3 regions of the Rahnella sp. PD12R genome follow, and region 1 is predicted to be linked to each of the others. Evidence: predicted binding sites of a transcription regulator. Region 1 holds the regulator's gene; each other region holds the start of a gene.
What was found. The regulator LexA, encoded in region 1, represses DNA repair genes until DNA is damaged. The targets are predictions, from matches to a motif close to TNCTGTATGTACATACAGNA.
Positions count from the first base shown of each region.

Region 2: umuD (translesion error-prone DNA polymerase V autoproteolytic subunit) is a predicted target of LexA. The motif match lies at 7,756-7,775, and genes of this name have one in related genera.
Region 3: KWG64_RS08920 (YebG family protein) is a predicted target of LexA. The motif match lies at 4,696-4,715, and genes of this name have one in related genera.

Region 1 covers NZ_JAHTMS010000004.1:116,159-126,442, reverse strand. The annotation lists gene KWG64_RS09885 (quinone oxidoreductase) at 108-1,097, shown strand; gene pspG (envelope stress response protein PspG) at 1,626-1,862, opposite strand; gene dusA (tRNA dihydrouridine(20/20a) synthase DusA) at 2,067-3,110, opposite strand; gene zur (zinc uptake transcriptional repressor Zur) at 3,353-3,862, shown strand; gene KWG64_RS09865 (CsbD family protein) at 4,057-4,266, opposite strand; gene lexA (transcriptional repressor LexA) at 4,657-5,265, opposite strand; gene KWG64_RS09855 (diacylglycerol kinase) at 5,385-5,753, opposite strand; gene plsB (glycerol-3-phosphate 1-O-acyltransferase PlsB) at 5,892-8,372, shown strand; gene ubiA (4-hydroxybenzoate octaprenyltransferase) at 8,459-9,337, opposite strand; gene ubiC (chorismate lyase) at 9,367-9,906, opposite strand; gene psiE (phosphate-starvation-inducible protein PsiE) at 9,996-10,284, opposite strand, start outside.
Region 2 covers NZ_JAHTMS010000003.1:263,614-273,897, forward strand. The annotation lists gene KWG64_RS08320 (TetR/AcrR family transcriptional regulator) at 1-519, shown strand, start outside; gene KWG64_RS08325 (MipA/OmpV family protein) at 540-1,325, opposite strand; gene KWG64_RS08330 (response regulator) at 1,451-2,149, shown strand; gene KWG64_RS08335 (cell wall metabolism sensor histidine kinase WalK) at 2,146-3,327, shown strand; gene KWG64_RS08340 (efflux RND transporter periplasmic adaptor subunit) at 3,421-4,563, shown strand; gene KWG64_RS08345 (efflux RND transporter permease subunit) at 4,560-7,640, shown strand; gene umuD (translesion error-prone DNA polymerase V autoproteolytic subunit) at 7,796-8,233, shown strand; gene umuC (translesion error-prone DNA polymerase V subunit UmuC) at 8,217-9,482, shown strand; gene KWG64_RS08360 (copper resistance protein) at 9,600-9,965, shown strand; gene KWG64_RS08365 (protein-disulfide reductase DsbD) at 10,018-10,284, shown strand, end outside.
Region 3 covers NZ_JAHTMS010000003.1:400,162-410,445, forward strand. The annotation lists gene KWG64_RS08900 (glycoside hydrolase family 1 protein) at 1-1,375, opposite strand, end outside; gene KWG64_RS08905 (nucleoside recognition domain-containing protein) at 1,395-2,324, opposite strand; gene KWG64_RS08910 (GFA family protein) at 2,504-2,908, shown strand; gene KWG64_RS08915 (methyltransferase) at 3,179-4,210, shown strand; gene KWG64_RS08920 (YebG family protein) at 4,314-4,682, opposite strand; gene KWG64_RS08925 (GNAT family N-acetyltransferase) at 4,843-5,304, shown strand; gene KWG64_RS08930 (sulfite exporter TauE/SafE family protein) at 5,371-6,093, opposite strand; gene KWG64_RS08935 (LysR substrate-binding domain-containing protein) at 6,231-7,121, shown strand; gene KWG64_RS08940 (alpha,alpha-trehalase) at 7,112-8,737, opposite strand; gene otsA (alpha,alpha-trehalose-phosphate synthase) at 8,809-10,215, opposite strand; gene otsB (trehalose-phosphatase) at 10,212-10,284, opposite strand, start outside.

The DNA of each region.
Region 1 (10,284 bases):
TTGTCATGTCTCATTTCAAAAGGGTATTAACCGGCTGTGCCTAAAATCTGGATTGTCCCGGCCATTTAGCCTAGGGTTGAAATCAGACTCCATCACGAGGGAAAAACATGGCAAAGCGCATCCAGTTTTCTGAAACAGGTACACCTGACGTTCTGCAATACGTTGATTATCAGCCACAAGAACCCAAGGCCGGTGAAGTTCAGGTTGAGAACAAAGCCATTGGTATTAACTACATCGATACCTATGTGCGCAGCGGTTTGTATCCGCCAGCCAGTTTCCCGGCCGGTTTGGGCACCGAAGCGGCAGGCGTTGTCACCAGAATCGGCAGCGACGTGACCGGCATCAAACCGGGCGACCGCGTGGTGTATGCGCAGTCCGCGCTCGGCGCTTACAGCGAAATCCATAACGTACCGCAGGAGAAAATCGCCCTGCTGCCGGATGCCATCAGCTTTGAACAGGCGGCGGCGTCGTTCCTGAAAGGGCTGACGGTTTACTATTTACTGCGCCAGACACATGAAGTGCAGGCGGGCGAAACCATTTTGTTCCACGCTGCCGCAGGCGGTGTCGGGCTGATTGCCAGCCAGTGGGCAAAGGCGCTGGGTGTGAAACTGATCGGGACTGTTGGTTCTGATGAAAAAGCCGCCCGCGCCAAAGAAGCCGGTGCCTGGGCGACGATTAACTATCAGAAAGAAGATATCGCCACCCGCGTGGCCGAACTGACCAACGGCGAAAAAGTCGGGGTGGTTTACGATTCGGTTGGCAAAGACACCTTCGAAAAATCCCTGAACAGCCTGAAGCGCCGCGGTTTGCTGGTGAGCTTTGGGAATGCGTCCGGGCCGGTGAAAGGTGTGGATCTGGCGATCCTGAATCAGAAAGGTTCGCTGTTCGTCACGCGCCCTTCGCTTAATGGCTACGTAACCAATCGCGAAGAACTGGCGCAAGCCAGCGGCGAGCTGTTTTCACTTATCGCCAGCGGCGCGATAAAAGTCGACGTCAGCGACGCGCAGAAATTCCCGCTCTCCGAAGCTAAACGCGCCCACGAAACGCTGGAAAGCCGCATCACACAAGGCTCAAGCCTGCTGATCCCGGGCAAGTAATTAACAGGCATATCTGCCAAACGATCCCCAAAGTCATTGGCGTTACAGCAAGGCAGCAAACGAGAGAATCCCGATGAGCTTACTCCGGTAAGTGATTCGGGTTGTTGAGTGCGGCTAACGCAGCTGTGGCGTCAAGGACGACGGGGAAGCTAATGCAAAAAAGGCTTCCGGATGGAAGCCTTTTTTACTGCCTGATACAGACGACCTCTGAGTTCAGACGGGTACTGCTGTAGGGTACTGCCGGGTAAATCCGGAGGGCGGTGTCACTTGTGTGACTATTGTGTGCCTCACCGGACTTGATGAATTCAGTTTGCGGCCTGCTGACCACGTATGAATTCCATCCTAACAGTCACCCATGTTAAAAAATATGATTTATGCATTTCGACCGCACATTCTGATCCAGCTTGTGATCGCTAGCACATAAGTAAAAGTTATAGATGTAACGTTTACATTTTTTTGTGCTCAAAACGCCGCCATCAACTTTTTCTATTTCATGAAGTTATGAAAACCGCTCATCGTCCGGCTCTTTTATGGCAGGCGGCGACGGCGATATTTTGGTTCGTCAGGCCGGATAAATGTCCGGTAAATCCAGACGGCAGCGACCGCTAAAATTAGCCACGGCAACATTTTAATAACAATCACAAAGAAGCCGCCCAACATCATCAGACCAAATGCCACGATCAGCGCCGCCACCATGCCCAGCAGGGAAATGCCGGTCAGCATCAGCATAAAGAAAAAACCAAGCACGAAGAGAATTTCCAGCATCGGGTGCTCCTTAATAAGCCAGTGTGCAGTAAGACGTAATGTCAAAACACGATGAAGCTATTACAAGAAGTGTGCCAGAGTGACAGGGGGAAATAATTAACTGATTTAACAGGGGAAATTTTTTCGCAGGCGCAAACGGCCTGCGAAAAAATAGTGAATCTGACTAACTGGTAGTGAATTTACTCACGTCGATTTTGAAGACGCTTACGCCTGAACCGGCGCTTCCTGCGGCTGGCTGACCATCGAGAGCGCCTGTTCAACGACGTCAATGCCCGCGCCCGCTTTGTGTGCGTTTTCGCTGAGATGACGGCGGAACTGACGCGCACCCGGCACGCCCTGGAACAGACCCAGAATATGGCGGGTGATGTGGCCCAGATAAGTGCCTTTGCTCAGCTCGGCTTCGATGTAAGGATACAGCGCGCGGATGATCTCCGGCCCGGTTTTCACCGGTTCCTGAGAGCCGAACAGTGCCTGATCCACGCTCAGCAACATGCCCGGATTCTGATAGGCTTCGCGGCCTACCATCACGCCGTCCATGTGTTGCAGATGCGTTTTGGCTTCTTCCAGCGTTTTAATGCCGCCGTTAATTGCCATCGTCAGATGAGAGAAATCACGCTTGAGCTGATAAACACGCGGGTAATCCAGCGGCGGGATCTCACGGTTTTCTTTCGGGCTCAGGCCGGAAAGCCAGGCTTTACGGGCATGAATGATAAAGGTATCGCAGCCGCCGTTTTCAGACACCTGACGGATGAAATCGCAGAGGAATTCGTAGCTGTCCTGATCGTCAATCCCGATGCGGGTTTTGACGGTGACCGGAATCGACACCACATCGCGCATCGCTTTAATGCAATCCGCCACCAGCGACGCCTGCCCCATCAGGCAGGCACCGAACATACCGTTCTGCACGCGATCTGACGGGCAACCGACGTTCAGGTTGATCTCGTCATAGCCGCGTTCTTCTGCCAGCTTCGCGCAGTGCGCCAGATCGGCCGGATTGCTGCCGCCCAGCTGCAAAGACACCGGATGTTCTTCATTGCCAAAGCCCAGATAATCGCCTTTGCCATGAATAATCGCGCCGGTAGTGACCATTTCGGTATACAGCAACGTCTGGCCGGTCATCAGGCGATGGAAATGGCGACAGTGACGGTCGGTCCAGTCAAGCATCGGCGCAACGGAAAAACGCTGAGCGGAATATGGCGGGGTTGTGGACATGGCGTTTTGGGGCATTGCGTGTTGAGTTTCTGACATCGGCCTGACATTCGCTGAGGGGTTCGTGGCGCTCCCTCCGGCACGGCGGCCAGAGGGAAGTTAATCGCTGATTATACCACAGAACAAAGATTCGGCATCTTGCCCGGTTTAGCGGCTTTGCCCCCGTGCAACCTCACAACTGAGCGGCGCATAATTCGTCGATCTGGCTGAAGCATGATAAAATTAAGAATGGCTGCATGATGTGGCCTATTTATCCCAATCTGCGCTCAGAGAATGTTGCTATGACCCTGAATAATCCGGAAAAATTACTTTCACAAGCTGAAGAACTTTGCCAGCAGCGCAATGTTCGTCTTACACCGCAGCGGCTGGAAGTTTTGCGACTGATGGCGCAACAACCCGGTGCGATCAGCGCCTATGATTTGCTGGATCTGCTGCGCGTCAGCGAACCGCAGGCCAAACCGCCAACGGTTTACCGGGCGCTGGATTTCCTGCTGGAACAAGGGTTTATTCATCGGGTTGAATCAGCTAACAGCTATGTGCTTTGCCATCATTTCGAAGAACCGAGCCACACTTCTGCACTGTTTATCTGTGACCGCTGCGGGCTGGTCACGGAAAAAACCACAGACGGTATTGAAGAACGTCTGGCGAAACTGGCGCTTGAATCCGGCTTTGAGTTGCGTCATTCAGTCGTTGAAGCGCATGGCTTATGTGCCGAATGCAAAGTTGTTGAAACCTGCGACAGTCACGATCATTGCGAACACGACCACAGCATTGTGGTTAAAAAACGTTGATATATCAGGTGTTTTTGATGGATTTCAAAAGGCTTAAAGCGGAAGGGTTTTAACGCAGCATAACGGATAATTTAAGGTGTAGAAGGAAGATATTGAAGGTTGGGTACATCCTTGTACCCGTATCCTGAAAGTGTTCCGGGTAGGAGCAGCAATGACTCAGGATACGTCACTGATACGCGAGGGGGAGTCGCGTGTTACCAGTGATATTTGTTTTTCGATTCCCAATCCTTGAGCTCTTTCTCGGCCTGATCCTTCTGATAGCCATAACGCTCCTGAATCTTACCTACCAGCTGATCACGTTTACCTTCAACGACTGTCAGGTCATCATCAGTCAGCTTACCCCACTGTTCTTTCACTTTCCCTTTGAACTGCTTCCAGTTACCGTCGGCTTGGTCCTTATTCATAATAAATATCTCCTGTTACCTTGGGTTGTGGAGCTGCACGTTTGTTGGCAGCCCGTCCTTAACACTTCTAAGCTTAGTAGAGAATGCGGATTCGTCTTCCCAAAACAGGGATAAAAACCACTATTAGGATTAATCCAAAGCAGGAAATAACGTGGAATTGAAATCTGTCTGACTGAAAAAGGCCGGTAATTCAGGGCATAGAGGAAGCGAATACGACATTTGCTCTGAACAGGCAACGCAGCGGATAACACGTAAGAAAGAGGATTTTATCGAAAGAGTTTTTGAGCAATGCTTAAAACAACATCGCCCCAAAACGGGGCGATGAGATAGTGATTTTACAGGCGCGTCAGAGGCGGCCAACGCACCTGTAACGTAAAGCTTAAGCGCAGATTAGATCCAGTCGCCGTTGCGGATAACGCCAACCGCCAGACCTTCAATGCTGAAATTCTGTTCACGCAAATCAACCACAATCGGCTGGAATTCGCTGTTTTCAGGCAACAGCTGAACAACACTGCCCTGTTTCTTCAGGCGTTTGACCGTGACTTCATCATCAATACGCGCAACGACAACTTGCCCGTTACGGACGTCCTGCGTTTTATGTACTGCCAGCAGGTCGCCATCCAGAATACCGATATCACGCATCGACATCCCGCTGACACGCAGCAGGAAATCCGCACTCGGTTTAAACATGGCCGGATCGACCTGGTAATGTCCTTCGATGTGCTGCTGAGCCAGCAGCGGTTCACCGGCGGCAACGCGGCCAATCAGCGGTAAACCTTCTTCTTCTTCCATCAGCAGACGAATACCGCGCGAAGCACCGGAAACGATCTCGATAACGCCTTTACGCGCCAGCGCTTTAAGGTGTTCTTCCGCCGCGTTCGGGGAACGGAACCCCAGACGGGATGCAATCTCTGCGCGGGTCGGTGGCATACCGGTGGTGGAGATATGATCGCGAATAAGGTCGTAGACCTCTTGTTGTCTGGTCGTTAAAGCTTTCATTCCGCCCCCTGGTTGTTTATACAGTCTAGCTGTGAGTATATACAGCTAAACGGTCAATGAAAACCTAAGATTGAATAAAAACAGGGCATAACGACAATTCCTGGAATGCAGATTCCAAATCAGAACCATCGCGGCCAAAAGATGCTGACCCAGACAAAAATCGCCAATATGATGGTCAGAAGTACAGCGGCGGAGCCAATATCTTTCGCTCGTCCAGACAGGACGTGAAACTCAGGCCCGATGCGGTCAATCGCGGATTCAATGGCGCTGTTAAGCAGTTCAGTCACACACACCAGCACGACGGAGCCAATCAGCAGGATACGTTCTATACTGCTTACATCCAGCCAGAAAGATAATAAAATTAGCGGGATAGCAACGCTGGCCTCCTGCCGAAAAGCGGCTTCATTTTGCCATGCGGCCTTCAGGCCTTTCCAGGAATAGCCTGCGGCTTTATAGATGCGGGTAAATCCAGTGACTTGGTTCGCCATTCTGTTACTGATCCTTGAAATATTGTCCTGCGGGTTTTGCGCATTTTAGCGGTTTAATGGTATCTCATCACCACAGATCTCGTCTGAGCTTTCTGGTATCCTTGCGGCGAAATTGCTAACAAGAGGCTTCACGTTTTTATGTCAGGTTGGCGTAGACTTTATTACACATTATTGAATTTACCACTCTCATTGCTGGTAAAGAGCAAGGTCATACCTTCAGATCCGGTTACCGAGTTGCACTTAGACCCGACCCGGCCAATTCTGTACGTATTGCCTTATAACTCCAAAGCCGATTTGCTGACATTGCGCGCGCAGTGTCTGGCGCAAAATCTGCCTGATCCCCTTATTCCGCTGGAAATCGACGGAACGCTGCTGCCGAGCCATGTGTTTATTGCCGAAGGCCCGCGCGTTTTCTCTTATTACACGCCAAAGCAGGAATCGGTAAAGCTGTTCCACGATTACCTGGATTTGCACCGTAATAACCCGGATTTAGACATTCAGATGCTGCCCGTGTCGGTCATGTTTGGCCGTGCGCCAGGCCGCGAAGGCCACGATACGCCGCATCTGCGCGTGCTGAACGGGATCCAGAAATTCTTCGCCGTGCTGTGGCTGGGCCGCGACAGTTTTGTCCGTTTTTCCAATACCGTTTCGCTGCGTTATATGGCGACCGAGCATGGAACCGACAAAACCATCGCCCAGAAACTGGCACGTGTTGCGCGTATGCACTTCTCCCGCCAGCGTCTGGCGGCAGTTGGCCCGCGTTTGCCAGCGCGACAGGATTTATTCAATAAGCTGCTGGCGTCCAAGGCCATCGAAAAAGCCATTGAAGATGAAGCGCGCAGTAAGAAGATTTCACACGAAAAAGCCCAGCAAAACGCCATCGCGCTGATGGAAGAGATTGCGGCTAACTTCTCGTATGAAGCCGTGCGCCTTTCTGATCGCGTGCTGAGCTGGACGTGGAACCGCCTGTATAAAGGCATCAACGTCAATAATGCGGAACGTGTGCGTCAGCTGGCGCTGGACGGGCAGGAAATCGTTTATGTGCCCTGCCACCGCAGCCACATGGATTATCTGTTACTGTCCTACGTGCTTTATCATCAGGGGCTGGTTCCTCCGCACATTGCGGCCGGTATCAACCTGAATTTCTGGCCCGCTGGCCCGATTTTCCGCCGTCTGGGTGCGTTCTTCATCCGCCGTACGTTCAAAGGCAACAAGCTATATTCGACGGTATTCCGTGAGTATCTCGGCGAGCTGTTCAGCCGTGGTTATTCCGTGGAATATTTCGTGGAAGGTGGCCGTTCGCGTACCGGGCGTTTGCTGGAGCCGAAAACCGGCACGCTGGCGATGACTATTCAGGCCATGCTGCGCGGCGGTTCACGTCCGATTACGTTAGTGCCGATTTACATCGGTTACGAACACGTCATGGAAGTGGGCACCTACGCGAAAGAATTGCGCGGTGCGACCAAAGAGAAAGAAAGTCTGACCCAGATGCTCAATGGTTTACGCAAACTGCGTAACCTCGGCCAGGGTTATGTGAACTTTGGTGAACCGTTGCATCTGACCACGTATCTGAACCAGAACGTACCAACCTGGCGTGAAGCGATCGATCCTATCGAAGCGCAACGTCCGAGCTGGCTGACGCCAACGGTTCAGGATCTGGCAGAACAGATTATGGTGCGCATCAACAACTCAGCGGCGGCAAACGCCATGAACCTGTGTTGTACCGCGCTGCTGGCATCGCGTCAGCGTTCACTGACCCGCGAACAACTGACTGAGCAGATTGATTGTTATCTGCAATTGCTGCGCAACGTGCCGTATAACGCCGATTCGACGGTGCCGGATCTGACTGCCGACCAGTTGCTCGATCACGCCCTGAACATGAATAAGTTCCAGGTCGAGAAAGACAATATCGGCGACATCATCGTTCTGCCGCGCGAACAAGCGGTGCTGATGACGTATTACCGCAACAACATCCACCATATGCTGGTCCTGCCGTCGCTGATTTCAAGCATCGTGATGCACCACCGCCATGTGAGTCGTGCTGAATTGCTGCGTCAGGTCGAACTGATTTATCCGATGCTGAAAGCTGAACTGTTTATGCATTTCGATAAATCGGAACTTCCGCACGTGCTGGATATTCTGACGCTGGAACTGGCCCGTCAGCAGATCATTCATCTGGAAGACGACGAGCTGACGCTGAACCCGGCGCGTATCCGCACGCTGCAACTGCTGGCGGCGGGTGTCCGCGAAACGCTGCAACGCTACGCGATTACGTTCTCCCTGCTCACCAATAATCCAAGCATCAACCGCGGTGCGCTGGAAAAAGAGAGCCGGATTATGGCGCAGCGTTTATCCGTGCTGCACGGCATTAATGCCCCTGAATTCTTCGACAAAGCGGTGTTTTCCACGCTGGTCGGCACACTGCGCGCTGAAGGGTATATCAGCGACAGCGGCGATGCGATTCAGGAACAGACGCGTGAGATTTACAACATGCTCAGCGACCTGATGACGCCGGATATTAAACTCACCATCGAAAGCGCCGGTATGCCTTCTGAGCTGCCTCAGGCGACCGAACCTCCGGCTGAGCCGAAGATGGACGTGCGCGATACCGACCACTGATTGACGTTAAAATCATTGCGGTAACGCCATAAAGCAAAACGCCCGGGCTTATAAAAAGACCGGGCGTTTTTTATTGCCTGAAAGGCTCAGAAGCTGAAAGCAGATAAACTCATCAGGATGCCAAGGAACAGCACCAGCCCGACGTAGTTATTCTGGCGAAAAGCCAGGAAGCAGGCATCACGCTCACGTTTGGCAATCAGCTTTTGCTGGTGAACAAACAGCGCAGCGGCCAGCACTAATGACCACCAGAACGGCGCGCCAAGCTGAGAAAGGTGTCCGATAATGCCCATCAGAACCAGCGTTGCCAGCTGCAACAGGCCGATAATCAGCGTGTCAAAGCGACCAAATAAAATCGCCGTGGATTTCACGCCAATCTTTAAATCATCATCACGATCGACCATCGCGTATTGCGTGTCGTAAGCCACCGTCCAGCAAATGTTCGCGATGAACATCAGCCAGCAGCTCAAAGGCAACGTCCCGCTGACGGCGGCGTACCCCATCGGAATTGCCCAGCCAAACGCCGCGCCCAGCACAAACTGCGGCAGGTTGCTGACCCGCTTAATGAACGGGTAAACCCATGCCAGCGCCAGCCCCGCGAGGGACAGCAAAATGGTCATCCGGTTCAGCGTCAGAACCAGCAGAAAGGACACCAGCACCAGACCGACAAACAAGATTTTTGCCTGTTTCCCGGTGATCGCACCGCTTGGAAGCGGACGGTTGGCGGTGCGCTTTACGTGTCCGTCGAATTTACGGTCCGCGTAGTCATTCACCACACAACCCGCCGCGCGCATGAAGAAAACGCCCAGCACGAAGACCAGCAAAATTTTGGCAGAAGGCGTTCCCTCACCGGCCAGCCACAACGCCCAAAGCGTCGGCCACAACAGCAGCAAAGAACCTATCGGCTTATCAATGCGCATCAGGCGGCAGTAATCCCGCCAGGTGCCCTGAGTCATACTTCCTGACACTCTCTGTTCTCCTTGTGGATTAGTTTGACTCATGCCTGGCCCACTTTGCCCTCAGGGCGGTGAACCGGCGAGTCCGGCAGAAAAATTTCTGTCAGAAGCAGGGGCTTATCCGACAGACAAAGCCGTGAGCGACGCGCCCATAAACTGCCCTGCTCAGTATTTAATTGTCCCAGATGGATGTAATCACGGGTCAGATTGTTGCCGCTAAACAGATACCGACCCAGCGGCACCGTGCCCAAATCAACCAGCGCCAGATCCGGCCCGGTCAGCGTTTCTTCCGGGATCACGGTGCGTCCGAGCAGCCAGGGTTCGGCATCGCCAAACAGGATCACTTCGCGAACCCAATAACGGGCACTTTCCGGCAGCTGCTGCGCTTCGCTTTCACCCAGCTCATCACGACGCACAAAACATTCATTTTTCGGTTTCACGGTGACGGTAACACCCTGCTTTTCAAACCGGCGGGTCATGGATCCCATTTCCATCAGCCAGTCAGCAACATCCGCCGGCACGTCATTCGGATCTTGAAACCAATGGATCGGGAGTTGTTCAGGGGAATGGGAATCAGACATCAACGGCTCCATCATGGAGGTATTCATACCTCCAATTAATTATCTGCCTCGCATTCTAACGCATGAATGCAAGGCAGTAATCGCCTCATTTATTCGCGGCGCAGACGTTCGCCGTTGGCGAGGTAAAGTGTCACGACAAGGACAAGGATGGCGCAGGCGTAAACCAGCGTGTCGTAAGGACTTTTATGGTCGACGATAATCAGGCGGATAATCGCCGTGATGCCGATATAAATAAAGTAACGCAGCGGGAAGTGATATCCCGACGAAAAGTACTTAATGATCAGCGCAATAAATTCGAAATAGAGGAAGTAAATCACGATACCCTCTATCAGCAGATACGATGAAGACTGATCGTTATTAACGAACAAAACCATTGCC
Region 2 (10,284 bases), on a different contig from region 1:
TTTTATCGCGACGGTATCCGCGCGACCGGCATCGATTTGATTATCAGAGAAGCGGGCGTGACCAAGGTGACGTTTTACCGGCATTATCCCAGCAAAGATGCGCTGATTCTGGCGTTTCTGGACTACCGGCATCAGCGCTGGATTGCCTGGTTCAGCCTGACATTACGCCGCTTTTCTGCCTCCAAACCCACCTTTGCGCAGGCGTTAGCGGCCACGTTGCTGAAGTGGTTCGCCGGAGAAGATTTTCGCGGTTGTGCGTTCATCAACAGCAGCCTGGAATACGCTGGTGCGCTGCCGGAAGTGCTCCGGCTTTCGGTTGCCCACAAAAAAGAAATGGCCGGGGTGATCGCAGAACATTTTGAGGAGTCGCCTGATAAAGCGCACATCGCCGAAAGCATTGCGCTTCTGGTTGACGGTGCCATCGTAAAGGCACAAATGGAAAATGACGCCGCGCAGGCCTCCCAACTTTTAGAGCAGATGTTAAGTCTGCTTCTGCGGCAGTGGGCTGGGGAAAAGTGAGTCAGACCCGGCTGTGAAGCTTAAAAAGTATAAAGCACGCCAAGATTCAGCGTGGTCCCGCCGCGCTGGTCAACGATCGGGCTTTTACCGGCGTGATCGCCCAGCCAGGCGTAATCCACACTGACGACGCTGCCCCAGTGTGGCGTGAACTGGTGGCTCCACGTCAGGCTGCTGTCCACGCCATAAAAACCCCCGGCGGCCTGATAAGGCGCGAAATCCGTGCGTTCGCTTTGTTTATGGCTCACGCCATAGAAGGTATTCATGTAACGCCGGTCGCCAAAAAGCGCCGCCGACTGGAGTGCAACCGTGTCCGCATTATTTTGCACGGGCAGGAGCGTGACGGATGTCTGATAGTGCACGCCTTGCCCGTCGCTCAGCGGCAGGGTGGCTTTGCCTTCAAATGAAAGCCACTGCGTGGCAGACCAGCCCGCCGCGATGGCGGTATTGACGGCCGCATCGATATTTCCCATCCCTTTGAGTTTATTTGAACCATCCCGCCAGGTGGAATTTCTGTCCGTCCGTCCCAGGCTGAACCCCAGCGTATGTTCAAGATACAGGCCGTTATCCGCCTGTAAGTCATACCCTACGCCTTTCAGGGAATCGAAGAAAAACGCGTTGTCCCGCGCCTGAATGACCGGCCCCGCCAGCCAGTTACGCTGATCCGATCCGCTGTAACGCGGGGCGCTTTGTGCGCCCATCCCGACCGTAAACGTTTCCGCTGGCGCATCGTCACCGGCCTGTGCCTGCCACGCTGTTGCGGACAGCGTGAAACAGGTAATGTGCAGCATAAGTTTTCTGGATATCATTGTGACTCCTCATCACCCAACCGTATGGTTCGTAGCGGATTGCAGCCGCGCCGAAAACCGGAGTATGCAGAGGCAGTGTCAATAAACTGTCTGGGATTTATGAAGAAACAGTCAAGGCGGCAGACATGCAAACAAAACGGATCCTGATCATTGAAGACGACGCCGATGCGGCGGATGTTCTTGATGCGTATTTGAAACGTGAAGGTTATGAGGTGCAGATTGCGGGAGACGGGCTATCCGGGCTGGAGACTGCGCAGCGGTGGAAGCCTGATCTTATTCTGCTGGATGTGATGTTGCCGGGGATGAGAGGGACGGACGTGCTGGCGTCAATCCGCCGCGAAAGCCGCGTCCCGGTGATCATGGTGACGGCAATGGGCGATATGCCTGACAAAATTGGCGCGCTGCGGTTCGGGGCTGATGATTATGTCGTCAAACCCTACAACCCCGGCGAAGTGGTGGCGCGGGTGCAGGCCGTACTCCGGCGGGTGATTTCCGGCTCAGAGGCCGTGTCTTCCGTGTTGTGCTGGCAGGGGCTTGATGTTGATACCGATGCCCTTACCGCCGCTGTCCGGTCAGCCTCGGGTGAACCGCGCTATCTGGATTTAACACCCACAGAGTTCGGTGTGCTGAGCACATTAATGCGCGCTCCGACGCGTCCGTTCTCGCGGCAATATCTGCTTGAACATTGCCTGCCGGAAAGCGAAGCGCTTGAAAGGGTCGTTGATACGCACGTTTATAACCTGCGTAAAAAGCTGGAATCTGCGGGGATCGTCAACGTGCTGGTCAACGTGCGTGGCGTCGGTTACCGGTTCAGACAACCATGAGCGGCCCACATTATCAGTCCCTCTGGCGCTGGATTTGTGTCCGTATCCTGACGCTGGCAATCGGCAGTGTGATCCTGATTGCGCTGTGCATGTGGCTGCGCTTTGCCATCGAAAATCTTTGGGTGTTGCACCACATGTCCCCGGCAATGCGGGCTGAATTCGAGGTGCTGCGCAGTAACCCTGAGCTTAATCTGGCGCGGTTTCATGAGATTGTGGATCAAGGCTGGGGCGCGCGCTATTCGGATCCTTCGATTGCTTCTGCCGACTGGATGATGGTCGGCATTCTGGTGGTCGTGGTGATCCCTTTTATCGCGCTTTTGGGTTTAAAAGCCGCCCGCCCGCTTTCGTCGCAGTTCAGCCGTCTGGCGCAGGTGGCCCGTTCGGTCACGAAAGGGGATTTCAATACACGGGCTGAAGCGGTGAAAAATGCCCCGTCTGAACTTATCCAGTTTACCGATGATTTCAACGCCATGATGTTGCAACTTTCGCGCTATGAGCGGGAACTGCGGGCGTCGCATGTCGCGATGGCGCATGAGCTGCGTTCGCCGCTGACGGCGGCGGTAGGGCGGTTGCAGGGGATGCTTGATGGCGTATTTCAGCCGGAGCCGCGTCAGTTACAGATGGTCATGAAACAGCTTTTGCATCTGAACCGGCTGATCGACGAACTGCATTTGCTTTCGCTGGCGGACGCCGGTCAGCTGAATCTTCATAAAACATCTCTGGATCTGACTGAACTGCTGCGCGAGCGGGTGGCCTGGCTCAGGCCGCAGTCAGCGGAAGCCGGTTTTGATATCACCGTGACGCCTGATCTCCCTTGTCCTTATTTCGGTGATCCGTTCCGCCTCGGGCAGGTCTTCACCATTCTGATGGAAAATGCGCTGCGTTATGCGCAGGAAGGCCACCGGCTGGATATTGCCATTTCGCACAGCGAAGGCGGTGTGGAGATTGCTTTTCGGGATTACGGGCCGGGTGTGGATGCGGGGTTTCTGCCGGTGATGTTTGAACGCTTCAGCCGGGCAGAATCTTCCCGCGCAAGGCACTCGGGGGGCAGCGGGCTGGGATTATCCATCGCCCGTGCGATATGTGAAGCCCACAGTGGCGGCATCCGGGCTTTGCTGAAAGAACAGGGCGGGCTGGTTATCACGGTCAGTTTGCCGCAGCCGGAAGCAGGGGAATAAAAAAGCGGTTCTTGACGGTTCCTTGATGAAATATCGCGGGAATCTGGACAGTGAGCGGATTGAATAGCGGTATCTCAATTCAGGAAGTCTGTCATGACCGCTACTTTTACGGATTATGCCCGCCACGGCGTGCGTCATTTATGTGCTGCCGGGCGTTTGCTGCCCTTTCTTCCCGCCGCCTGCCTGCTGATAGTTGTCGTTGTGCTGGCGGGGTGTGGCGATAAATCCCGTAAGCCCGTGGTACCCGCAAGGCCGGTGCGCGTGGTGATTGCGCCGCTTCCTTCAGCCTCCGGCACGGTTATCCAGACCGGTGAAATCCGCGCCCGCGAAGAGGTGGCGCTGGGTTTCCGGCTGGACGGCAGGATCCTCACCCGTCAGGTCGATGTCGGCGATCGTGTGGCGGCCGGGCAGATTGTCGCGACGCAGGAAAGTGCCACCAGCCGCAACCAGCTCAACAGCGCGCAGGCCGATCTGGACAGCGCCCGCGCGGCGGAACAGCTGGCTGCGCTGAATCTCCGGCGCATGAAGCTGCTGATGCCGGGCGGTGCTATCGCCCGCACACAGCTGGATAGCGCGCAATCCGACTGGCAGGCGGCCCGCGCGCGGCGTCAGAGCAGTGAAGATGCGCTGAAAAACGCGCGTGAAAATCTCTCCTGGGCACAACTGACCGCGCCGGCGGACGGCGTGGTGACGCAGGTCAGCGCCTCGGCCGGGCAGGTGGTCAGCGCCGGACAACAGGTTGTGACACTCGCCTCGGGCGGCGGGCGTGATGCGGTGTTTGATGTCGCCGATCCGCAGGCGATTCCGGCACAGGCGGGCGCTGTTTTTAGCGTTTCGTTACTGTCCGACTCTTCAGTGATCGCGCCGGGGCATTTACGGGATATCAGCCCGCAGGCCGACCCGCAAACCCGGACATGGCGCGTTCGTATCACGCTCGATAACCCGCCGCCCGCCATGGCGCTGGGGGCCAGCGTTCAGCTCATTCTCCCTGCTTCAGGCCAAACGGCGATCGCGTTGCCGGCTTCGGCGCTGACCCGCGCCGGTGGTCAGCCCGCCATTTTTATCGTAAATACCAAAACGCTGACGTTGCACCTGCAACCGGTGGTTTTAGCGCGTTACAGTACCAAAGAAATCTTTATTGCGGCTGGCCTGAGTCCCGGCGAAACGGTCGCGATTGCCGGTGTGAGTAAACTGCGCAATGGCGAAAAAGTGACCCTGGGGGAAGGCAGCGAATGAAGCCGTCCACTCCCGTACGCCGGTTCAATCTCTCCGCCTGGGCGCTGGCACATCAGCCGCTGATCGCCTTTTTTATGCTTCTGCTCATGGCCGCCGGTGTCTTCAGTTATGAGCAACTGCCGCGCAACGAAGATCCGGCGTTTACCATTAAAACGGCGGTAGTCTCTGCAAGCTGGCCGGGTGCCAGCGTGGCGGATACGGTCAATCTGGTCACGGATACGCTGGAGAAAAAACTTCAGGAAATCCCGTATCTTGATTTCGTTGAGAGCGAGACCCGTGCCGGGCAATCGGTGATTTTCGTTAACTTGCGTGATGATACGCCGCCCGCACAGGTTGCAGGCATCTGGTATCAGGTGCGTAAAAAAATGCAGGATATCGCCCCGTCGCTGCCCGCAGGCGTGCAGGGGCCGTCGGTCAACGACGAGTTCGATGATACGTTTGGCACGATTTATGGGTTTACCGCCGAGGGTTACTCGCCGCGTGAACTGCGCGACCGCGTGGAAGACATCAGCCGCAGCCTGATGTCGCTGCCGGACATCGGCAAAACCCACCTGCTGGGCGTTCAGGAAGAAAACATTGTGATTGCGTTTTCGCCTGCGCAGCTCGCCGGGATGGGCATTGATTTGCAGCAGGTCACCGACGCCCTGAAAGCGCAAAATGCGGTAGAACCTGCGGGTGTTTTGCGCAGCGATCGTGAAAATATCGCCCTGCGCGTGAGCGGCTCCCTGACGTCTGAGCAAAGTTTGCAGGCGGTGACGCTGCACATCGCCGGGCGCTACATTCCGCTGACGGATATCGCGACGATAAGCCGTCAGGATGCCGAGCCGCCTGCACCCGAATTTCGTGTTAACGGGCAACCCGCGATCGGGCTGGCTATTTCTATGGCCTCCGCCGGGAATATGTTGTCCTTTGGCAAAGCGCTCAATGACCGGATGGCGGACATCCGCACGCGCCTCCCGCACGGCATTGAAATGGTCAAAGTGGCCGATCAGTCAGCGGTGGTTTCACAGGCCGTCAACAGCTTTATCCGGGTGCTGATTGAATCCGTCGTCATTGTATTAGCCGTCTCTTTTGTTTCACTCGGCACCCGCGCCGGGCTGGTTGTGGCGGCGGCCATTCCGGTGGTTCTTGCCATGACGTTCATCGGCATGATGCTGGCGGGAATCGGGTTACAGCGCATTTCGCTGGGCGCGCTGATCATTGCGCTCGGGTTACTGGTGGATGACGCGATGATCACCGTTGAAGCGATGGTGTCGCGTATCGAGGCGGGAGATTCGGCCTGGCGCGCCGCCACTTACGCTTTTGAAACGACGGCATTCCCGATGCTTACCGGCACGCTGGTGATGATTGCCGGTTTTATCCCGGTGGGTTTCGCGGCCTCAAGCGCCGGTGAATATTGTTACTCCCTGTTCGCCGTCGTGCTTATTGCGTTGCTGTGTTCCTGGGTGGTCGCCATTCTTTTTTCGCCGCTGATCGGGACGTGGATTTTGCCCGCAAAGCTTGCATCGCACGGTGAAAAGCGTGGCCGGTTAATGCGTTTCTACCTGCGTCTGCTGAATTATGTGCTGCTTCACCGGTGGGGCACGCTGAGCATTGCCTGTCTGTTGCTGGTGATGGCGATGTATGCGACGACGTTCATGCAAGGGGAATTTTTCCCCGCCTCCGACCGGCCGGAATTACTGGTGAGTCTCACGCTTCCCGCTAATGCTTCCCGGACAGAAACCGCGCGGCAAACTGAACGGTTGGAACGTGCGTTGCAGGGTAACCGGAATGTCGATCACTATTCGGATTATGTCGGATCGGGGGCTGTGCGCTTTTATCTGCCGATGGATGTGTTACTGGATAACGAGAATACGGCGCAGCTGGTCATTGTCGCCAAAAATCTGGAAGACCGTGACAAGCTTCGCGCACAGCTTGAGGCCATTTTAACCCGTGATTTCAGCGACATCACCACGCGCGTTTCCCCGCTGGAACTCGGCCCGCCGGTCGGGTGGCCGGTAAAATATCGCGTCAGCGGCCCGGACTATGCGCAGGTCAGACAGATTGCCCAACATCTCGCTGCCACGCTGGGTGAAGTTCCGGTTACGCGCGAAGTGAATCTGGCCGCCGGAGAGCCCGAGCGGGTGATTACGCTGCGGGTGAATCAGACGGCAGCGCGGGCGGCAGGCGTTTCTTCGGAAAGTCTTGCGGCTTTGCTTAACACCGTCTGGTCAGGCAGCGTTGTCACCACCGTCCGGGATAAAAACCGGCTGACTGATGTTGTTCTGCGGGCGAACAACCGCGAGCGTCAGGATGTCACCACGCTGTCCGGCCTGATGATCACCACCGCGACGGGGCAAAAAATCCCGATAAGTCAGGTCGCGACGCCGGTCTGGGGGATTGACGATCCGGTTGTGTGGCGTCGCCAGCGGCTGCCGTTCATTACCGTTCAGACGGATTTAGCACCGGGGCTGCATGCAGAAACCGTTTCACAGCAGCTCGCGCCGCGGGTTTCGCGTATCCGTGCGACGATGCCTTCCGGATATAAAATCGAGGAGGGCGGCGTGGTGGCGGAGTCAGACAAAGGCAACGGTTCGGTGTATGCCGTGCTGCCGGTCACGCTTTGCGTGATGCTGACCCTGCTGATGATCCAGTTGCAGCGTTTTTCGCGCATGCTGCTGGCCTTATTCATGGCACCGTTCGGCCTTATCGGCATTGTGCTGGCGATGTTGCCGACCGGCACGCCGATGGGTTTTGTCGCCCTGCTGGGGATTATTGCGCTGGCGGGAATGATTATCCGCAACGCGGTGATCCTGATTAGCGAAGTGGATAATAACGTTATCGCCGGGATGGGCCGTGATGACGCCATCAGGGCCGCCGCCGTGCACCGTTCAAGACCCATATTGCTGACGGCCTGCGCGGCAATACTCGGGATGCTGCCGATCGCCGAACAGGTATTTTGGGGGCCGATGGCTTACGCGATTATCGGCGGGTTAATTGTCGCCACTTTCGTCACGCTTACCCTGCTTCCGGCGGCGCTGAGCCTGATTATGCAGCGGGAGAAGGTGAGGGCGGCCGCTTGCGGAAATTCAATCTGACGCATTTAAAATCGTCAAAAATTCTTCTCAGCGAGATCAACGCGATAGTCGCGCAGGCGGCGCGGGGCCTGCCGATCTGCGCTGGCAGCCATTGATCTGAGCACCTGATTAACTATACTGTATATAAATACAGTATGTTTGCAGGAACCCCACTCATGATGCTTTACAAAATCGCCGCACGGCAGCAAAAAACGGATATCCCGTTGTATTTAAACCCTATTGCGGCGGGTTTCCCCAGCCCGGCGGCGGACTATGTGGAGAAGGGTATCGATCTGGTGGCGCACCTGATTGCGCATCCTTCTTCTACCTATGTGCTTAAAGTCTCCGGCGATTCCATGCGGGACGCGGCGATCATCGATGGCTCAATGTTGCTGGTCGATTTCAGCCTGAAACCGGCTCACAACGATATCGTTGTCGCCAGTCTGGACGGGGAATTCACGGTGAAACGGCTGATGCTCCATCCGTATCCTCATCTGCGGGCTGAAAACCCGGCCTACGCGCCTATTCCGCTGAATGAAGACCGGCAGGTCGAGATTGTCGGCGTTGTTACCACCGTTATCAGCACGATGCATCGCAATGTACGCACTCGCTGATGTGAACTCATTTTACGCCAGTTGCGAAGTCGCCTGGCGGCCTGACCTGCAAGGCAAACCGGTCGTGGTGTTGTCCAATAACGACGGCTGCGTGATTGCGCTTTCGGCGGAAGCGAAGAAGCTCAAAATCAAAATGGGCGCGCCGTACTTCAAACAAAGGGCGCTTTTTCAGCAGCACAACGTGGTGGTTTTCAGCAGCAATTACGAACTTTACGGCGATATGAGCCACAGGGTGATGGAGACGCTGGGCGCGTTGTGTCCGAAAATCGAAATCTACAGCATCGATGAAGCCTTTCTCGATCTCAGCCGGTTGCCGGAAGATCTCGATTTAGAAAGCTTCGGCAAGGAAATCAGGGACACGGTGAAGCAACACACGCGGCTGACCATTGGCGTTGGCATTGCGCCGACGAAAACGCTGGCCAAGCTGGCCAATTTCGCGGCAAAAAAATGGACAAAAAGTCAGGGCGTTATCGATCTCTCTGATCCGGTTCGTCAGAAAAAGCTGATGTCGTATGTACCGGTCGAAGAGGTCTGGGGCGTGGGGCGGCGGATATCGAAAAAACTGAATGACGCCGGGATTAAAACGGCGCTCCAGCTTGCCGAATGCGACCTGTGGTTTATCCGGAAAAATTTTAATGTGGTGATGGAACGCACCGTGCGCGAGCTGCGCGGCGAACCTTGTTTAGGGTTTGACGAATTTGCGCCCGCCAAACAGGAAATTGTTTGCTCGCGGTCTTTCGGCACGCGGGTGACGGCGTATCAGGAAATGCGTGAAGCCATCTGTTTTTACGCCACGCGGGCTTCTGAAAAGCTGCGCGGAGAGCATCAGTTTTGCCGGCAGATTTCCGTCTTTGTCAAAACCAGCCCGTTCGCGGAAGGGGAGATTTACTACGGAAATCTGGCGAGTACCCGGCTGATTACGCCCACTCAGGACACCCGCGACATTATCTTCGCCGCAACAAAATGTCTGGATGATATCTGGAAAGAAGGGCACCGGTATCAGAAAGCGGGCGTGATGCTGGGGGATTTTTTCAGTCAGGGCGTGTCCCAGTTGCACTTATTTGATGAGCGCGCGCCGCGTGCCAACAGCGATGCGCTGATGACGCTTTTTGATGAAATCAATGACAAAGGAAAAGGGACGCTGTGGTTCGCCGGGCAGGGGATCTCGCGGGACTGGCAGATGAAGCGCGAGATGTTATCCCCCGCCTGGACCACCCGCCTGAGCGATGTGCCGGTGGCGCGTGCCTGACGGCTGCACGCGTCACGCAGTGCAAATTACTGAGCGTAAATTCTTGTAATTCTTGATTCATACATCTTGTGAATGTTTGAGTGGCCGTTAGAATGGCGGCCTGCTTGCGAGGGAAATGTGAATAAACAACGGCGTTCAGCACTGCTCTATTTTTGTCTGGCCTGTCTGGTCATACTGACGTGTATGACACAGCGCATCGCCGGGCTGAATGCGTTGTCCGCAATCGTGCATCAGGACACGGCGACGGCGCAGGCGTCATCCGCGACCTCTGAAATCGCTAAAATTCCCGCTCCCTGCGAGCTCAGCAGCAAATCGCTGCTTTCCGTTCCTCCTCTCCTCTTAGAATTTGCGTTTCTGGCGCTGAGCCTGCTGCTGGCCTTTTTGTCACGCGGCAATATGGCGGCGATCCGCCTGCTTGTGCCGGAGGCGGTCCCTGTGCCGCGCCTGCGGGTGCATTTACGGCTCTGCGTCTTCCGGGAATAAAAACACGCCTGTTTTTCATCAGGATGTGACTTTTTATTTTTGGAGAAAATCGATGCGAAATTTATTCAGGGTGGCCGCAGGCTGCTTACTGATGCTCTGGCTGCATACCGGATATGCTGCCGACACCGGCTGGCTGCAAAGCCCGCAAAATAACCACGCGAAAGTGCGCTTACAGGCGCAGCCAGCCCATCTTTCTGAAAAAGAAACCCGGCTGTTGCTTTCTGTCAGCCTCGAAAAGGGCTGGAAAACCTACTGGCGATCGCCGGGCGAGGGCGGTATTTCACCGTCAGTCGAATGGCAAAAACCGGTCACGGCGCAA
Region 3 (10,284 bases), on a different contig from region 1:
TGTAACGGTTGCCGGTGCCGGAGATTTTGTCATCGAGATCGACATAAATCAGGCCGTAGCGTTTGCTCATTTCGCCGGTGGACATACTCACCAGATCGATACAGCCCCACGGCGTGTAACCCATCAGATCCACGCCGTCTTCAATGGCTTCAGCCATTGCAGCGATATGCTGGCGCAGATAGTTGATGCGGTAATCATCGGCGATAAAGTGGTTTTCATCCGGCTTATCGACGGCACCTAACCCGTTCTCAACAATAAACAGCGGCTTTTCGTAGCGGTCATAAAGCTGGTTCAGCGCGATGCGCAGGCCAACCGGATCGATTTCCCAGCCCCAGTCGCTGGCTTCGAGGAACGGGTTACGTGCGCCGCCAAGCAGATTGCCCTGCGCAGACACCGCGTCGGGATTGGTTTTGTTGATGGTTGAAGACATGTAATAGCTAAAACCAATGTAATCCACCGTGTGCTGTTTAATCAGCGCCAGATCGTCCGGCTGAATGTCCAGCACGACGCCCTGCGATTCCCACAAACGTTTGGCGTAGTACGGATATTTCCCACCCGCCTGCACGTCCGCGCAGTAGAAGTTAAACGCTTGTGTCTCTTTCAGGGTTTCCAGCTGGTTCACCGGATTGCAGTCGTATGCGTAGTTGGTGGCGAACAGGATCATGCAGCCGATCTGAATCTGAGCATTCGTTTCGTGGGCAATTTTGACCGCCAGGCTGCTGGCCACGAACTGGTTATGCCATGCCTGGAATTTGGCCTGTGCTTCCAGCGCGCCGGTTTTGACCGTCAGCCCCTGGCTCATGATCGGGAAATGTGCCGCACTGTTGATCTCGTTGAAAGTCATCCAGTATTTCACTTTATGACCAAAGCGCGTCAGCACCGTGCGCGCAAAACGCTCGAAGTGGCCGATCAGTTCACGGTTTTTCCAGCCACCGAATTCGGTCGCCAGATGCAGCGGCATTTCATAATGGGAAATAGTGATGACCGGCTCGATACCGTGCGCGATACAGGCGTCGATCACTTTGTCATAGTGCGCCAGACCGGCTTCGTTCGGCTGTTGCTCGATGCCGTTCGGATAGATACGCGTCCAGGCGATAGAGAAGCGGTAACATTTGAAACCCATTTCCGCAAACAGGGCAATATCTTCCTCAAAACGATGGTAGTGATCGATGCCCTTGTGGTTCGGATAGGTGTGTTTCGCGGTATCCAACGTGAAATCAAATTCCGGCGAAGAAACAATGCTTAACCGGTCTTTACCGCCGGGAATGGCATCGACAATCGACAGCCCTTTACCGTCCTGATCGTACGCGCCTTCGACCTGATTGGCCGCCGTTGCGCCGCCCCACATAAAGCCTTGCGGAAACTTCTCTTTCATAAAAAACTCCCTTGAACAGTCAAAATACCCATGCGTGAATCATGCTGCGAATGAGGATGCCGATGATCGCGCCCGGCAGCGCATAGCGGAACAACCGGACGAAGCGGCTGGCGATCCCCAGAAAAATACCGATACCGGGCAAATCGAGCGTCTGGATCAGAAAACCGCTGGAGGCATTGACCTGCTGCGGGGAAAACAGCCCGCGATGGATCAGGTCAGACACCACGCCGTAATAGGCGGTGCCGCCTGCCAGCATTTTGGTCAGCGCGGGCAGAACGTACACGTCCGAAATACTGAAATACCCCAACACCGGCCCGAGCAGACGGGTCAGAAACTCAATCGCTCCGGCTTCTTTTAAAATACCGACCACGGTCAGCGAGAGGATCAGCATCGGCACGGAACCCAGCGCCAGACGGATTGCATCCGAACCCGCGCCATTAATGATGGCGATCAGTCCTTTGCCAGCTTTATCTTCCAGCGGATTGCCCTCGCGTTCCAGCGCGGTGGCCGAAAGACGGCGGCCAAACAGATAGTAAGTCGCACTGGCCGCGCCGAGCCCGCCGGCAATAGAAATGATAATCGCCGCACCCCAGTGCAGGCCGTAAGGAATAAGCGGATAAAACACGTTGCCCTGCCCCATGGCGAAAAGCATTGCCAGCGTGGCGGCGAGATGGCGGTCAGACGTCCCTCTCTTTTCCATCATCGCCAGGGATGCCAGCGGTGCGGCGAAACTCACAAAATTCAGCTGGATCAGGGCAAACACGGCCATGCCCGTGACGCCAAAAGGGCGTAAAACCGGTGTCACCAGCCGGACAATCCCGTCGAGAACGCCACGAACTTCCAGGTACTTCATGATGATCAGCATGACCACCATGATTGGGATCAGCGTGTAAAGCGCCACGTTAACTGAGGCTTTCCCCGCCGAGAGAATGATCCCGATAATGTCCATTACCCGCTCCGCAAAAATAAATTGCCAGTAACATAGCGCCAACCCGACGTGTTGTCATGCGGTTGAGCAATGATAAAAAAGCGGCTAACGTAACTGAACGCCTGTCAGCTTCGATGAAAACAGTCAATACGGTGAACCGGCTAACCCCCTCATTTGCCGGACGATCTCAGGAGATTTCCATGTCAGATAAAGTGTCCGCCCAATGTCATTGCGGTTCGGTTGTCTTCAGCGCCGTACTGCCCGATGGTTATAACAACGTGCTCCGCTGCAATTGTTCGTTCTGCCGTATGCGTGGCGCGGTCGTCGTTCCGGCTCAGGAAGTGGACGTCATTAAGGGCAAAGATAAACTCACCGAATACCGGTTTAACACCGGCGAAGCCGCGCATTATTTCTGTTCTGTATGCGGGATTTACACCTTCCACCAGCGCCGTTCCAATCCTGAATTTTATGGCGTTAATGTCGCCTGCATCGAAGGCGTATCGCCGTTTGACTTCCCGGTAGTCAGCGTCAGCGACGGGATTAATCATCCGAAAGATGGCGGTAAAGGCGGCGTGGCGGGATATATTCGTTACGAATCGAAATAAATACGGGGCTAACGAATTAGCGACGGGGAATTAATTAAATGGCGTTCTTGTAACGCCATTTTTATTTTATCAAATAAAGTCGCGTCCCGTTTAAATGACAGCGGCCCGTTATCTTTACGGATTTATCTTTTCTTAATTTATCCTGACATTGTCGTTTCTCTTTTTCTGTCCTACTGTTTTCTCCGAGAATAATTTATCTCTATGGACAAATAAAATTGCAACATAGTTTTGCAAATTTATTCGCATTTAAATTTTGCGTGGAGAATTATTGTGACTAACACAACTGTTGCTATTTCAGAAAGTGATTCGGCTGCTTTGCATTTATTAGAGCAGGCAATGGGATATACTTTTCAGGCGTCATTACGCGCCGTGGCGGAGTTATGCGTTGCCGATTGTCTGGTTAAAGGCCCGAAAACGCCCGATGTGCTGGGTAACGAACTGGGCGTCAACCCGCGACAACTCTACCGCGTGATGCGGATGGTGGCGTCTAAGAATATCTTTAAGGAGCATGAAAACGGTGAGTTTTCCCTGACGCCTTCCGCTGAATTTTTACGTTCGGACGTCCCCGGTTCCCTGCGTGCAGCGGTATTAATGCTGACACATGAAACACTCTGGCTTCCGCTTGGCAATGTCATTGAAAATATTCGCGGCGAATCCGCCTTTAAAAATCGTTACGGCATGAATTTCTATGAATATTGGGCGCGGGAAAGTGTGCATGACGGTATAAATGATTTTGACCGCGGAATGTCTTCCATGTCTTCGGTTGAAAATAACTTTATCGTCCGGAGTTATCATTTCCCTGATAAATCAACCGTCGTGGATATTGCCGGTGGCATGGGCGGATTATTATTAAAAGTGTTGCAACATAATCCGACACTGCACGGTATTTTATTCGATCAGCCTCAGGTGTTACCTAAAAACCGTCTCAGTGAGCTGGGCGATGATTCCCGCTGGGAATTGCATCCCGGCAGTTTCTTTGAATCCTGCCCGACGGCGGATTTTTATATGTTGAAATACATCACGATGGACTGGCCGGAAGAACAGGCGCGTAAAATACTGCGCACCTGCCGCAATGCCATGCATGCCGGTTCGAAGCTGCTCATCATGGAACCGGTCATTCCGCGCGGAAACGCCTGGCACGGCGGCAAGGAAGTCGATCTGCTTTTGCTGGCAAGTTTTGATGGCGGGCAAACGCGTTCCGAAGATGAAATCAAAGCACTGCTGGCGAGTGCTGATCTCAGGCTGAACCGCATTATTGATACAGGCTGCTACGTCTCGATTGTTGAAGCGGAAATTCGCTGATTTCTGGCAGGAAACGTTGAGGAAATGCAGTGATAAAGGGGCACGCGGGAAATTGCCGGTGCGTGCCCTTTCTGTTTCTGGCGCTCTCTATGACAAAGACCAGTCAGGCGGCTTTTACAGCGCGGGCTTTTTTCGGTGCGGGTGCTGCTTTTTCTTCGGCTTCAGCTTCAACTACTTCTGCGTTGTCAGGCTCTGCGGTTTCTTCAGCAGTTTCCTGAACGACGACCGCTGCGGCTTCCGGCATTTTACTGGTGCGCAGGATATGCTGAACGGCATCTTTTTGCTCGGCGAGGTGCAGCGCAATGTTTTCCGCCAGTACTTCGTCGATCTCAAGCCCGCTTTGCGACAGCCACTCGGTGAAGGTATCTGCCATATCGAGCATCTTGTCGTAAGCGTCTGCATCTTTTTTATTGGCAAATGTCATTTTCTCTTCACCTTTTCTGACGACAACAAATTTTGTTTCAACAGCCATGACTCGCTCCTTATACTGTAATTATATACAGCATATTAATGATGAGTGCAGGATACATCATTCGGCCAGCTTTTTACAGCCCGACTGTATGAAATCTCGACCGGCCTGCGCTACATTCGTACGGTGACCATTAAAACAACCGAAACTCGCGGAGAACACAGTGACAGAAACCGACGTATACCAGTGGACAAAGGGCGCATTTCATATCACCACGGATAAAGCCGCGCAGGATATTCCGGCGATCCATCGTTACCTGACCCGCTCAACGTGGGCTGCCGGAATTGACGAGCAAACCGTGCGCGATTCCGTGGAAAACAGCCTCAACTTTGGTCTGTTTGAAGGCGAAAAACAAATCGGTTTCGCCCGTTTTATCACTGATTACGCCACCTTTGCTTACCTGTGCGACGTCTATGTGCTGGAAGAATATCAGGGTAACAACCTCGGTGGCTGGCTGGTGGAATGCTGCCAGTCGCATCCGGTTTCCGCGCGCGTGCGCCGCATGGTGTTGTTCACCACCACCGCGCCCTGGTTGTATAAAAAGTTTGGCTATGAACCGGTAAACCGGCCAGATTATGCGTGGGCGATAACCCGGCCTGATATTTATCTGAAGAAAGACAGCTAGGTTCAGTCTTTGCGGTAGCGATTATCTGAAAACTGGCAAACTGTCCTGTCTGTTGTAACCGTGAATTTACGGATTCACGGCATCCCAAAACAGTGACAGCCCCGCCAGCATTAACATACCGTCAACGAAGCGGTGGAAAGTTTTATCCGACATTTTGACCACGAACTTTTTGCCGATCATCATCCCCGCAACCAGCGTCAGGCCAACCAGCAATCCGCTCAGTAAAACCGATCCCGGCATCGCGCCGATGGCACGAAAAGTGGACGCTTTCGCCAGATAAATGGCAAACGACGCCGCCGCTTCCGTTGACAATAACGCGCCCTTCGCCAGCCCGTAACCGGCAAAAACCGGGATTGTCAGCGGACCGGTCGAAAACACCACGCCGGTCAGAAACCCCACCAGCGCGCCGCTCAGCGCCAGTTGTCCGTCACTGAGCGACAGCGTTTTCTTTCTGGCCCAATGTCGCAACGGGATCAGCAGCAGGAAAAAAAGACCGATTAGAAGATTAGAAAGCGTCGCTGGCAGCGCCCACAGCGTGTTCGCGCCGAGTATGGCCGCTGGAATACCCGGCACGGCGTACAAAAAGAATGCTTTCAGGTCGATGTCTTTGCGCCAGAGGATGACGCGCGAAATATTCCCCACAATGGCCGCGACGGCCATAACAGGGATCGCTGTTTTCGGGCCAAAAGTATAAGCCAGCGCGGGAAGCAGCATGATAGAAGAACCGGTGCCGACAATGCCGCTGATCATGCCCGCCAGAACGCCAATCACAATTATGACTCCATACATCATCACGTCGTATTTTCCTTTTCGGGATATTCACCGCCGCGATAATAGCGTTAAGGAAAAACCTGAACCCGTGATAAAAAGTCACACCTCAGTGAGTAAAATGTTGCGATTAAAACGTTGTGAATAAAGGAGTCGCCATGCACGCCCTTCCTCCTCTGACGGCTTTACGGGCTTTCTTCGTTGCCTGCCATGCGGGCAGCTATACTGCGGCGGCGCAGGAGTTGTGTATTACGCACGGCGCAGTCAGCCGCCATATTCAGGTGGTGGAAAAATGGTTCGGGGTGAATTTATTCAGCAAAGAAGGCCAGCGGCGGGTGCCGACGCCGTATGCGCTGGAGCTGGCACGTGAGCTGGGCAGCGCCTTTGATACGTTATCGGATATCGCCCTGCGCTACGGCAACGGCGGGCGAAACAACGTTTTCAACGTCAGTGTGCCGACCACGTTAAGCCTGAAGTGGCTGCTGCCGCGTCTGGACGATTTCTACGCCCGTTTCCCGCAGGCTAATCTGCAAATCTCCACTGCCAATACTGAGCAGCTGCATATCGTCGGGCATTATGATTTGCTGATCCGCCGCGAAATCAGCGCGACAGAATATTCTGCGATTCCGTTTTTGCAGGACACGCATTGTCTGATGGCCTCGCCGGCGCTGCTTAAACGCTTTGCGCTGCGAACGCCGGAGGATGTGCTGAATTGTCCGAGGATTGAAACCCTGACGCGGCCGGGGCACTGGAATCAGTGGCTGGCGGTTGCCGGGTTGCAAAACGCGCCGGTCAGCGGTTTCCGGCGTTACGATCACTTTCATGTTTCGCTGCACGCGATGCTTGAAGGGATTGGCGTCGGGCTGGGGCCGGTCAGTACGTTATCTGCGGAAATCAGCCGCGGAAATCTTGTACCGCTGTTCCCGCGTATCACGGTCGCGCCCTGCCAGTATCACGCCCTGACGCCGGTCGGCGTGCAGAAAACACTGCTCCATCAGGAGTTTGAGCGCTGGCTGGTGATTCAGGGCGCGTCAGACCTTTACTCGTAATTCTCGCCATACAGCCCGATCAGGCGGCGGACGACGCCGTTGGTCCAGCCGAAACCGTCCTGAAGCGGATATTCACCGCCGCCCCCTTCGCGCGCGGCGCTGCCGGAGATGTGGTATTTCTCAATCAGCTTGTGATGTTTCTGATAAAACTGATTCACCGTGCGCAGCCAACTGCGGGCGATTTCGTCACCCAGCGCGTCATTGCCGTACAGTTTGAAGCCCTGGATCGCCATCCATTGCAGCGGTGCCCAGCCGTTTGGTTTATCCCATTGTTCGCCGGTTTCAAACTCCGTCGCCAGCAAACCGCCGGACGTCAGCAGGCGTTCGCGCACCACGGCGGCGACCCTTTCGGCCTGTCCGTGCGTCGCAAGCCCGACAAACAGCGGCACCACGCTGGCGGCAGAAAACAGCGCCAGTCGCTGACGGTGCCAGTCGTAATCGCGGAAACACCCGTCTTCGTCATCCCACAGATAGCGGGTAATCGCGTCGCGGCGGATCTCCGCTTTCTTCCGGAACAGCGCCTGCGTCTCGGCGTTGCCTTTCAGGCCGGAGATATTCGAGATTGCACTTTCCAGTTTGTAGAGGAACGCGTTCAGATCGACCGGAATAAACTGTGTGGTGCGGATACTCGCCAGTCTGTCCGGATCGCGCAGCCAGCGTGAGGAATAATCCCAGCCGGAGGCCGCACCGGCGCGCAGATCGCGGTAAACTTCATTAGCCGGGCGGCTGGAATGCTTCGCCGTCTCCACGTCTTCGCGCCACGATTCATCACGTGGCGTATCCCTGTCGTCCCAGTAGCGGTTCAGCAGCGTGCCGTCCGGCAGGCAAACCACGTGACGGTACGCCTGATTGGGCATCAGCGATTCCGCGCCATCCATCCAGAATTCATACTCTTTCAGCAGATGATCCAGATAACGTCGCGCACCGCGCACGCCGTCCTCCTCGAACAGTTCGACCATCAGGGCAAATACCGGCGGCTGCGAACGGCTGAGATAATACGTCCGGTTGCCGTTGGGAATATGCCCGTACATCTCAATCATCCAGGCGAAATTATCCGCCATGGTGCGCAGCAAATCGTTGCGGCCGCTTTCCGCCAGCCCCAGCATGGTGAAGTAGGAATCCCAGTAATAGGTTTCACTGAAACGTCCGCCCGGCACGATATACGCCTGCGGCAGCGGCAAAAGCGACGACCACGGCACATGATCTTCCGGCTGGCGCGTCAGCACCGGCCAGAGTTTATCGATGTGCTCTTTCAGGGAGTCGCCCGGATCGCTGACGTATTCATCGCCGTGATGGGCCGGTAAGGAAAAGTGCGCATCAACAAAGCGTTGCAGGTTAAAACCGGGATGATTTTTTATCCGGCGGTAGCGCAGCAGAATGTCCAGCGGATCCATTTTCGGCGGGCAGTCCGGGAAGGTTTTGCTGTCTTCAAACAGGTGCGAAGACTGTACGGCGGTGAACAGTTCCATGTAGCGATCCGCCGGAGTTAAGGCATCGGACGGCGGCAGGCCTTCGATCATTTCCGGTTCCGGCTCGGCGTCCATCATCCGGTCGAGGATCAGTTCAATGGGTTCCAGTTCAGGGAATTCGTTCGTCTGTAATTTAGCGTTTTGCATATGCGACAAGCCTCTGCATTGCGTTAAAAATGACACAGCCCTTATTCAGGGCTGTGTTGAGAGAAGTTTTCTCAGGCGACGGCGTTATGCGCAACGTCGTGGGGTGAAATGGCCAGCAAATCCTGCAAATAGCTTTCGCCCCAGTGCGTAATATCGTTTTTACGCAGGACATCCATCATGTCGTTGTAGCGTTCACGGCGTTCTTCCAGCGACATCGTCAGCGCCTTATCAAGCGCGGCAGCCACGTCGTCACGGTCATACGGGTTGACAATCAGCGCCGCCGTCAGTTCATTCGCCGCACCGGCAAACTGCGACAACACCAGCACACCGGGGTCTTCAGGATCCTGCGCCGCGACGTACTCTTTCGCCACCAGATTCATGCCGTCGCGCAATGGCGTGACCAGCCCGACGTCGGTCAGGCGGAACAGTTTCATCAACAAACTGCGCTGGAAATGCTGATTGAGATAGAACAGCGGCGTCTGGTTCAGGCTGCCGTATTTCCCGTTGATGCGTCCGACTTCAGTTTCAAGCTGGTGACGCAAATCCTGATACGCCTGCACATCGCCACGCGACGTTGGCGCAATCTGTGAATACCGCACTTTGCCGCGATGCTGCGGGAATTTCTCCAGCAGTGCCTCGAACGCCAGAAAACGCTCCGGCAGCCCCTTGGTGTAATCCAGACGTTCGCAGGAAATAATGTTTTTCGCCTCGCGCAGCTCGCGTTCCATGGCGGCCATTTTAGGCGGCAACGGCCCTTCCGCCATTTTACGGATGCTCTCCGGCGCAATGCTGATCGGATAAACCCCGGTCTGGAACGTGTTGCCGAACGCCTGATGCAGACAGGTATTGGATGGCTGCAAGGTGGTCAGCTCGCCGAGATTATCCAGAAACGCCTGACGGTCGCCTTCGGTCTGAAAGCCCAGCAAATCGAAATGCGACATCATCTCCAGTAGTTCGTTATGCGTCGGCACGGCATTAAAAATTTCGGGTGTAGGGAATGGAATATGCAGGAAAAAGCCGATGCGGTTTTTTACGCCAAGTTTGCGCAGCGCGGCGGCAAAAGGAAGCAAATGGTAGTCATGGATCCACAGAATATCGTCGGGTTTTATCAGTGGTTGCAATCTTCTCGCCAGCAGATCATTGACGCGGCAGTAGCCTTCCCAGGCTTCACGTTGGAAATCCACCAGGTCGATGCGGTAATGAAGCGCTGGCCAGAGTACGGCATTCGAAAACTGGCAGTAATACAGATCGTAATCGTTTTGATTGAGCGGAACCGAGGCGTAGGTGATGCCGTCCTCTTCCACCAGACTGAGATCATCTTCCTCTTCGCCGGAGATTTCACTGATTTCTCCGTTCCAGCCAAACCACAGCCCGGACGTGTTTTTCAGCGCATCCATAATACCGACGGCAAGCCCACCCGCGGATTTCGACCCGTCAGGAATAGCAATACGGTTAGATACGACAACCAGGCGGCTCATAGTGTTGTCTCCTTATTATTGGTAGTTAAGTGACGTTGTAACGCTTCCAGCCACTGATACACATCGCTG